Regions from separate parts of the Bacillus pretiosus genome, predicted to be linked through region 2. Evidence: riboswitches for the same ligand, from Rfam matches in the RefSeq annotation. Region 2 holds a riboswitch; each other region holds the start of a gene.

Region 1 (3,282 bases), 590 kb from region 2:
TAGGTGTATTACTCGTTTATGAAAATAGTGAGACATATATGTATAACGTGATGAATAGCAGTCAAGTTTTTCATAAATATAAAACGAATGCGACTTACTTCCAAGTAGGATGCGGAATTTATGCTGGCTTGTGTAGTTTACTGTTCGATAACTTTAAACAAGGTGCCTATTATGTAGAGGAATTATTATTAAATACAGAGAGTAAGTACGGAGAATATTTGAATTTATATATGAAGGATTTTGTAGTGGGCGGAAATGACTTTACGGATGGATTGCTACATGATCGGGTAAGATGGATATAAGTTGTGACGAAAAGGAAGGGGAAATCTCCTTCCTTTTCGTATGATAAGGTTACATCTTACCCTGAAAGCAATTTCATACTTATAATTTAAGGAGATAATATGTAGAGCTTTTGTATTGAGTATGAGGAGTATTTATATGAACAAATTTAAAAGCTTGATATATGAGGAAAGAGAAGCTTTAAAAGTATTTAAAAAAATTAACGGATTTGTTAGAGAAAATCGGTAAAGATTTTTACAAAACAAAGGAGAATGGTACGGGACTGGGGTTAATGATTACATATAAAATCATTGAGGAACATCAAGGAAGTATCGCGATTCAAAGTAGCATGGGAATAGGAACGAAAGAGGAAATTTTTTACCGACAGCATAATGTGCTAGAGAAAAATATTTTTCAGAAAAGTGTTCTTGTTGTGTAAATATAAACATTTTATAAAATGTTTCAAGAAGGGTTTTTTTTATAAAATACTTCGTTTATAATGGAGGAAAATATCGACATGAGATTTATTATTCATGTAACGGTTCGGTAGTGTTAGAGAAAGAAGGGGTGCACGCGCATCCTTTTTTCTATGCAGATATTATGAAAGAGGTGGTATGATGGAATTAACATTAAATTCGACTGTATGTTTACACACGATTCAATTTCGAAAAGAGCAAAAGAATTATATTGTAAAAGATACAATTACAGGAGAAAAATATGAAATGCCGCCACTTTGGATTGATGCATTGGCAATGATGCGTGACGGTTTTTTATTGGGGGAAATTGAGGAGAAATTAAAAGAAGAGTATCCAGACGAAGAAATAAATATGTTAGCATTTACGAGGCAACTGTTAGAGCTAGAGCTTGTCGGAATGGTAGATGGCGAAGAAATAGCTTGTACAAAGAAGAAAGAGAAAGATTATTTAGCTTGGTTACGTCCTCGTGTTGAGCAATTCTTTCTTAGTTTAAATAAAAAAAATAGAAGCAAAGGTCAATGATGATCTTTGCTTTTTTGTATAGTTTGTTTAAAAAATTACAGCGAATGCCCTTGCGAAAGCACCGTCGCTATCTTTAATTTTTAAAGGTGCCGCTGAGAAAAAGAAACGTTTCGTGTTAATTGCATCTAAGTTTGTTAAGTTTTCGATTAAATAAATATTATTCCCAAGTAGTATGTGATGAATTGGCGATGTTTCTGTCGTTACCTCATCAGGAGAGATGAAATCTAAACCGACAGATTTTACTTTTAATTGAACTAGTTCTTCAGCTAATTCTTCAGAAAGATAAAAAGCTTCTTTCTCATATGCTTCTGTATTCCATTTCGTAGATAGATTGGAATGGAAAATGACAATATCACCTTCTTTTATGTCAGCGTTGTGTAATACTTCTTTAGGTAGTTTTCGTTCTTGTACATGAGTTACATCAATAAGAACAGCTTCGCCTACAAATTGATCTAGGGGTAATTGATCAATAGTCGTTGCGCCTGAAATGAAATGAGCAGGAGCATCACAATGCGTGCCAACATGAACGACAGAATGAAAATCTGTAACTTGATAGCCTGTCTCTTCAACGCTTGTAATGGCTCCTAAATTGATTTTTGGTGTTCCAGGGAATTGGGACATATTGTTTTCAAATGTTTGTGATAGGTCAATTACTTTCATTTTAAATACCTCCAATATATGTTTTGAAATAAAAAAACTCACCTTTCATAATCAAGAAAGATGAGTTTTGTACACAATAGTTACGTTTTATCTTTCAAAATGCAATGCATTTTGCAGGAATTAGCACCTATTCAGTTTGTATAAACTGAGGTTGCTGGGCGTCAAAGGGCCGGTCCCTCTGCCTCTCTTGATAAAGACATATTAAGTTTTCGTTTCTGAATATTCACTACTTTTAAATTGTAATTCATTTCCTTTTTTCGTGCAATATAAAATAGGTATTCACCCAAATAAAGTTGCTCGCATATTGTAGCTTATGTAAATAGAATGCTGCGAAGGAGTGAGTGCAGTGACAGGGAATGTATTGAATTATTACGCTGGTGGAAATACAGCTAGAGGATTTCATAATTTATACGATGAGAATTTAAAAGGGCTAAACAGGTTATTTATTTTAAAGGGTGGTCCTGGAACCGGGAAATCTTCTTTAATCAAAGCAATAGGTCGCGAGTGGGTTGAAAAAGGATATGATATTGAATTTTTACACTGCTCTTCTGATAATAAATCGGTTGATGGTGTAATTATCCCGAAGTTAAAAGTAGGAATTGTTGATGGAACATCACCGCATGTTATTGAGCCGAAAATGCCAGGAGTTGTCGAAGAGTATATTAATTTAGGGGTTGCTTGGGACTCAGATAAATTAAGAAAGCAGAAGGTGGAAATTGAACGATTTGTTTCAGAAGCAAGCAAGGCTTTTCAAACTGCTTACGCTTGTTTTAACGAGGCACTAGTTATACATGACGAGTGGGAGAAAATATATATTAATAATATTGATTTTAATAAAGCAAATGAACTAACCGATCAGCTGATTCAGAAGTTATTTACAGATAAAGGCGGGAAACAATCGCTTGTGAAACATCGGTTTTTAGGGGCAGCTACACCGAAAGGAGCAGTTGATTTTGTTCCTAATTTAACAGAGGGATTACCACATCGTTATTTTATAAAAGGACGCCCAGGATCTGGGAAATCAACAATGCTTAAAAAATTAGCTAAGGCAGCAGAAGAAAAAGGATTTGAAGTTGAAGTATATCATTGTGGATTTGATCCAAATAGTCTTGATATGGTTATCGTAAGAGAATTAGGGTTTGCAATTTTTGATAGCACCGCACCACATGAATATTTTCCGAGCCGCGAAGGTGATGAAATTATAGATATGTATGCCTTGATTGTAACACCAGGGACAGATGAGAAGTATGCGACAGAAATTCGTGACGTGTCGATTCAATATAAAGCAAAAATGAATGAGGCGATGTCTTTCTTAGCGAAAGCGAAATCAGTTCGTGATAAATTA
Region 2 (3,282 bases):
AAATAGTTGAACACCAAGGCCTTTACCTGCACGGTTATGCTTTGTAATGAACGGTACTTCCCCTAACTCCTTTGCTGCTTTTACTATATGATCACGGCCAACAGCACCAATTGTTTTCGGTACTTGTATCCCAAATTTTCTTAATACTGCATATTGATTCAATTTACTTACTTCAAGACGTAATGCACGAGACCCATTAAATACTGTGCGCCCGTATCCCTCTAGCCAAGCAAGAACCCCTTCAGTCAGCTCAGGTGCATATCGATGCCCTCTCGTATGTGAAGAGGCACTCATGCGACTATAAAAAACACCTTTTGGAGGTTCTTGTTCTAATGAAAGTGTTCCTTCATTTAAAAGCCATTCCTCATACGGTAACTCCAGTTCTTCCAACCTTTTCACTAAATGATTCGTCCATTCCTTATTCTCATGCAATATGTAAATTTTACTCATTTGTAATCAATTCCTTTCTTTTTGCTTCAACTAATGGCATCACTTTTTCAGAAAATCGTTTCATCTCTTCAAGCTGTGGTGAAAATTGTAAAAGTAATAACGTAACACCCACTTTTTCAAAAGCAAGTATCCTTTCTGCAATTTGTTCTGGTGTTCCGATTAAATTAGGACGTAACCCGCGATTAGATACGGAATAATCATTGAGCTTCACTTGCTGTTCCAAATGCGATTTACTAATAAAGTCTTGGTAACCCGCATAACCTAAAGCATCGTCTTTCACATCCGTTATGCGTCTCCATTCTTCTAATGCCTCTTCTTCTGTATCACGACAAATGACGTACGCCGCAAGCCCAAATGACTGCAATGGCTCCTCTGTAACTTTCTTTCTACGATTCTTCATATCTTCTATTTTCACAGATACTTCTTCCACTGTTCCCCCGTGCATTACATATGCATCCGCGTGATTTACAATGACCTCTTTTCCTCGCTCACTCTCACCACCTGCATAAAGCTTAATGCCTTGTTTCTGCACAGGTTTTGGACTTAAATGTGTATGCTGAAGCTCATAAAAGTTCCCTTTATAAGAAAACTCTTCTTCTTTCCAAAGCTCCTTCAAAATTGTTACAAATTCCTCTGTGCGATCATACCTTTCATCATGTGCGGTAAATACCCCGCCGTACTGTCTCGCTTCTTCTTCCCACCATGCTGAAACTACATTTAATGTAAAACGACCATTACTTAATTGATCGATATTTGCTGCCATTTTCGCTGTAACTGCTGGATTGTGGAACCCAGGTCTTACAGCTGTCATAATCTCTAATCTATCCGTCACTGCTGCAAGTGCTGCCGCAGTTGTCCACGCCTCTAAACTTGGTGCTGAAACACCTTTTATATCATTTAAATTTAATTCTGCAATAAGAGTTGTTGAAAAACCTAATTGTTCTGCCGCTCGCGCTGTTTGTTTTGCGTACTCAAACGTAGGCGGCATAGATTCATCATCTACATTTCGAAGCCATCCCCCAAAAATCGGCAACCAAAAACCATACTCCACTACCTGTTCCCCCTTTAACTTTTAGCCATAAAAAAAGCTACTCTTAACGAAATAAGAGTAGCCTTCTTGACTAAGTGAACCGCTCTTATCTTTCAGGTGTTTTTTCACCTGCAGGATTTGGCACCTTTCGTCTAAAACGAGGTTGCCGAAGTTTCATAGGGCCCGTCCCTCCACTTCTCAACATAAGAATTGTTTGATTTCCATTTATTATAATCATCAGAATAATAAAAATCAATCTTTTAATACTTATTTTTCCGATATACATTAAATGATATGTAAAAAATCATATTATTATAGAGATTTATAGGTGTATTATGTTGTTTTACTTACGAATATATAAAGGGCTATGTTGCATCTTGTCGAAAACATCATGTATAACCAAGTTGCTTTACTTTTATCTTAAAAATACAGCAAAAGAGGTGTTAGTGGCATGAAAAATAAACGATGCGAGAATTGTGGTTCTACTACATTTAAAGAAGGAAGAGTTGGATTTGCTTTTCATGCATATGTTTGTGAGGATGATTCTAGTAGGCTCTTTTCAGTGGGGAAGCGTTCCAAACTATTAACTACATTTTGTTTAGAATGTGATCAGGTGAAATCATTTAGAGTGGAGAAGCCGGGGATATTTGAAGAATAAAATAATACTAATTACATATTATGAAGATGGTAATTAATGATGGTAACATTCAAGTATTTCGCTTACCTTTACAATTGGAATATTGAGTACTTTCATCTATAGGTGCTACTTCACTAGGAAAAATCCGTTCCTGTGTAAAGTTGTTTTCGGAATAATAGATACGAAATTTCATGTTAAATGCAAATAAACAAGGAAACTATTAGTCGGTTCCTTGTTTATTTAGCTAAAGCAGACTCCTTTGGAAAACCCAAATAAAAGTTAAATCAACTCCTATTTAACATTTCCCTTCAGATATATGACAGTAAAGAATACATCATCACGGTATCAGCAAGCAAAAGTGTATTCTGCATTTCTAAAAACAGTAGATGGCAGATTGTGACCTGCTGAATCTGCTAAGAAAGAATATACAAGAACATCCTTAACATCATCTTTATTTCCACTAATGATGACATCAAGAAAATCTTCTATTTGGAATTCTGGCGTAAACAACACAATCTTAGTTGTTCTGTTTGGTTCTAAAGAAACAAAAGTACGAGAGATTTCAACTAACTCATTTTGAGTCGGGAAAGAAATGTTTCGACTTCTCTTAACAGTTACCGTTACATCACTAGTATGGCAGCGTGAATCATTGTTTAACATAATGTTGAGAGCAGTTGGAATAATCCCATTTTCAGAAACTGGAACTCGAAACACTCCAGTAGATTTATGAGCCATATAATCACATCCTTTCAAAATAAAATATACTTACAATATATTAGATGCAAGAATCGTTCATTTTGATAGGGACAAATTATATGATTAATATATCTATAATAACCCTCAGTATTACTAAGCCAATGATTTAAAAGATTAAAAAATATCGTGAGAACCAATCGGATATATATTAAAAGAAAAAAGAATAAGGTATCTAAAAGAACCCCTATTTTGAGCCAATAATGAGACATTATGTTAATCTTATATGTATAGTTGCACAAAATTGAGAAACTTAAGGAGACAGATTAATTTTATGAGAAAATCATTCATATTGCTTACTTTAATTCTAGTATTAGCCAGTGTTACGGCTGCTTGCACACAAGATAAAAAAGATGGTGCCGTTGAAAATGGTCCAATAGAAGAACCAACCGCAAAAAATGAAAATGAAGAA
Region 3 (3,282 bases), 2.1 Mb from region 2:
TTACACCTTCTTTTACAAGTTTAATGGCTTGCTTTAAGTCTTGAATTAAATCGTTACTATTTTCAATGCCAACGGAAAATCGCAGAAGACGATTACATACACCGTTTGCTGTTCTGATTTCTTCAGGAATATCAGCGTGTGTTTGCGTTGCTGGATACGTCATTAAACTTTCAACACCACCAAGACTTTCAGCAAATGTAATTAAGGATAAAGATTGTAAGAATGGATTAATCCATGTTTCATCTTTCAGACGAAATGAGATCATGCCACCTCTTCCAGGATAAAATACATCTGTCACCCCGTCTTCATCATTTAAATAAGCAACAACTGCTTTTGCATTTTCTTCATGTTGTCTCATGCGAAGCGCTAACGTTTTCATACCACGAATTAATAGCCATGAGTCAAATGGACTTAAGACCGCACCAGAGGCATTATGATAATGAGCGATTTCCTCACAAAGTTCCTTTCCTTTTGCAACGACAAGTCCGCTTAGGACATCGTTATGTCCCCCTAAATATTTCGTTGCGCTATGAAGTACAATGTTGGCACCTTCTGTTAATGGCTGCTGTATATAAGGCGTATAGAATGTGTTGTCTACAATAAGAAGTAGTCCGTGTCTTTTCGCTACAGTTGCGACAGCGGCAATATCAGTAACTTGCATTAACGGATTAGTTGGAGTTTCTATGAAAATAGCTTTCGTTTCAGTTGTGATAGCTTGCTCAATTTGTTTAATAGATTGTGTATTTACGTATCTACATCGAACATTCCACTTTTTTTCGTGCTCAGAAAATAATCGATAAGTGCCCCCGTATAAATCTTCGGATACAATAAGTTCGTCTCCAGAACGGAATAGGGAGAGGACGAGGAGAACAGCTGCCATCCCTGAACTACAGGCATAACCTTGTTCACCATATTCTAAGTCTGCGATTGCCTGCTCTAAAAGACCACGAGTTGGATTGCCAGTTCGTGAATAGTCAAAGCCAGTAGAGTTACCAATTCCTTCATGACGATAAGCAGTTGAAAAATAAACAGGTGGGTTAACAGTTCCTGTTGTAGTTTCGCTCCGGTTTCCGATTTGTGCTAGTTTTGTTTCAATAGTTGACATGTGAAAATTCCTCCTTTTTAAATTAACAATTAAGTGAATGTAAAGTGAAACTTTAATAAGTGAGGGGGGCATCCCCCACTGATTATCAGCCCTCACCAATCGGGCTTTTACGGGCAGTTGATTCCCACCTAACTTCTTTGTTCCAGCTGAATTTTGAGTTGGGAATCTTACTGCCCTCAAATAGCGGGGTAAAATAAAAAAAGCCTTCTAAAGAAGAAGGCTTTCGGTTTGAATAGAGTCTTCTTCTCATCTGTCAAATCTTTCACAATTTGCTGGAATTAGCACCTTATTAACAAATGTTAATGGTTGCTGAGGCGTCATAGGGCCAGTCCCTCTACCTCTCTAGATAAGAATGTTCGTATGAAATTTTTATTATGTTTTTAACTTTACAACAAAAGATAATTGAATTGCAACTTTATTTTAAATAATTTTTATTTTTCCGCAAGTGTCATTGACTTTTGCATTTGTGCATGCTAAATTTATTAAAAAATTAACAAACATTGTTAAAAGGGGAACGTATTTCCTTTTAGCTACATAAATAAAATAATAAAGACAAACTCTTATTGAGAGCGGTGGAGGGAAAGGCCCTGTGAAACCCAGCAACCTTCAAACGAAATGTTTGAAACGGTGCTAATACCTGCAAAACGAATGTTTTGCATAATAAGAGGAGGAACAATTATGTCCCCCTCTTCAAAGTGAAGAGGGGGTTTTTATATTGATAGAAATGAGGGAGATTTGTGAAATTACTAGATTTATTATCAAAAGGAATTGTAATAGGTGATGGTGCGGTTGGGACGTTATTACATTCACATGGTTTGCAAAGTAGTTTTGAAGAATTGAATATATCTGATCCAGATTTAATTATATCGATTCATAAGCAATATGTAGCTGCTGGGGCTGATGTGATTCAAACAAATACGTACGGAGCAAATGAAGCGAAATTACGTATTTATGGTTTAGAAAATCAAGTTACTGAAATTAATAGAGCCGCAGTAAAACTGGCGAAAGCATCTGTTACAGACAGAAATGCAATTTTAGGAACAATTGGTGGTATGAAACATATCGGAGCTGTTACGACAACTGATATGGAAAGAGAATTTATGTTACTGGAACAGGCAAGTGCATTACTAGAAGAACAGGTTGATGGACTGCTATTAGAAACTTTCTATGATGAGTTTGAATTACTTCATGCTGTTCAGGTGTTACGAAAACAAACGAATATTCCAATTGTAGCTCAATTAGCATTGCATGAGGCAGGTACAACTCAAAATGGAAATGATGTAAATGAAATATTAAAACAGCTTTTAGATTACGGTGCAAATGTCGTTGGATTGAACTGTCAACTAGGGCCACTTCACATGACGGAAGCTTTTAAAATGATATCGATTCCGCAAAATGGCTACTTGTCAGCATATCCGAATGCAGGTCTCCCAAATTATGTGGAGGGACGTTACGTATATGAGGGAAGTCCAGCTTATTTCGAAGCGATGACACCGAAATTTATTGAGCAAGGTATTCGGTTATTAGGTGGTTGTTGTGGCACGACTCCAGAACATATTGAAAGTATGAAACGTGCAATTGCAAATGTTACACCTGTAATAGAAAAGGATACGATTCAAAGACCGAAAGTAGTTCATACACACGAGAAACGTTCAAAAGCTCATGTCACATTAGCAGAGAAAGCAAAAAAACAAACGACAGTAGTAGTGGAATTAGATCCACCGAAAACGTTAGATACGCAGCGATTTTTTGAAGGCGCAAGAGCATTGAAAAGAGCTGGGGCAGATGCTATTACTCTAGCAGATAATTCATTAGCATCGCCTCGCATCTCGAATATGGCAATGGGGGCATTATTAACGAAGCACGATATTCCGGTATTGACGCACTTAACGTGTAGAGACCATAACGTCATCGGACTACAATCTCATTTACTAGGCCTATCAGCGTTAGGTATGGAAGAGGTGTTAGCTTTAACTGGGGATCCAGCACGCGTTGGTGATTTTCCAGGTGCCACTTCTGTATATGATTTGTCCTCTATTGAGCTCATTAAAATGATTAAAGAAATGAACGACGGGCGCTCGATTTTAGGGAAATCAATTGGTCCAGCAACAAGGTTTTCAGTGGGAGGTGCGTTTAATCCGCATGTAAGACATTTAAAAGCAGCGGTTAAGCGAATG

The links. A riboswitch is a leader RNA that binds a small molecule or an ion and turns the genes downstream of it on or off. The one in region 2 is predicted to bind S-adenosylmethionine.
Region 1: another riboswitch for S-adenosylmethionine. It lies ahead of ACU8YW_RS02070 (cyclase family protein); the one in region 2 lies ahead of ACU8YW_RS05045 (LLM class flavin-dependent oxidoreductase).
Region 3: another riboswitch for S-adenosylmethionine. It lies ahead of ACU8YW_RS21250 (bifunctional homocysteine S-methyltransferase/methylenetetrahydrofolate reductase); the one in region 2 lies ahead of ACU8YW_RS05045 (LLM class flavin-dependent oxidoreductase).

What each region holds. Positions count from the first base shown of each region.
Region 1 covers NZ_CM129593.1:386,712-389,993, forward strand. The annotation lists gene ACU8YW_RS02055 (S-adenosylmethionine decarboxylase related protein) at 1-302, shown strand, start outside; partial or broken gene ACU8YW_RS02060 (ATP-binding protein) at 512-718, shown strand; gene ACU8YW_RS02065 (hypothetical protein) at 897-1,277, shown strand; gene ACU8YW_RS02070 (cyclase family protein) at 1,305-1,937, opposite strand; SAM riboswitch class I at 2,022-2,134, opposite strand; gene ACU8YW_RS02075 (PRK06851 family protein) at 2,284-3,282, shown strand, end outside.
Region 2 covers NZ_CM129593.1:979,960-983,241, reverse strand. The annotation lists gene ACU8YW_RS05050 (ATP-grasp domain-containing protein) at 1-450, opposite strand, end outside; gene ACU8YW_RS05045 (LLM class flavin-dependent oxidoreductase) at 443-1,501, opposite strand; SAM riboswitch class I at 1,584-1,690, opposite strand; gene ACU8YW_RS05040 (hypothetical protein) at 1,932-2,138, shown strand; gene ACU8YW_RS05035 (hypothetical protein) at 2,463-2,852, opposite strand; gene ACU8YW_RS05030 (DUF4352 domain-containing protein) at 3,145-3,282, shown strand, end outside.
Region 3 covers NZ_CM129593.1:4,127,931-4,131,212, reverse strand. The annotation lists gene metI (cystathionine gamma-synthase/O-acetylhomoserine thiolyase) at 1-1,105, opposite strand, end outside; SAM riboswitch class I at 1,349-1,458, opposite strand; SAM riboswitch class I at 1,663-1,772, shown strand; gene ACU8YW_RS21250 (bifunctional homocysteine S-methyltransferase/methylenetetrahydrofolate reductase) at 1,843-3,282, shown strand, end outside.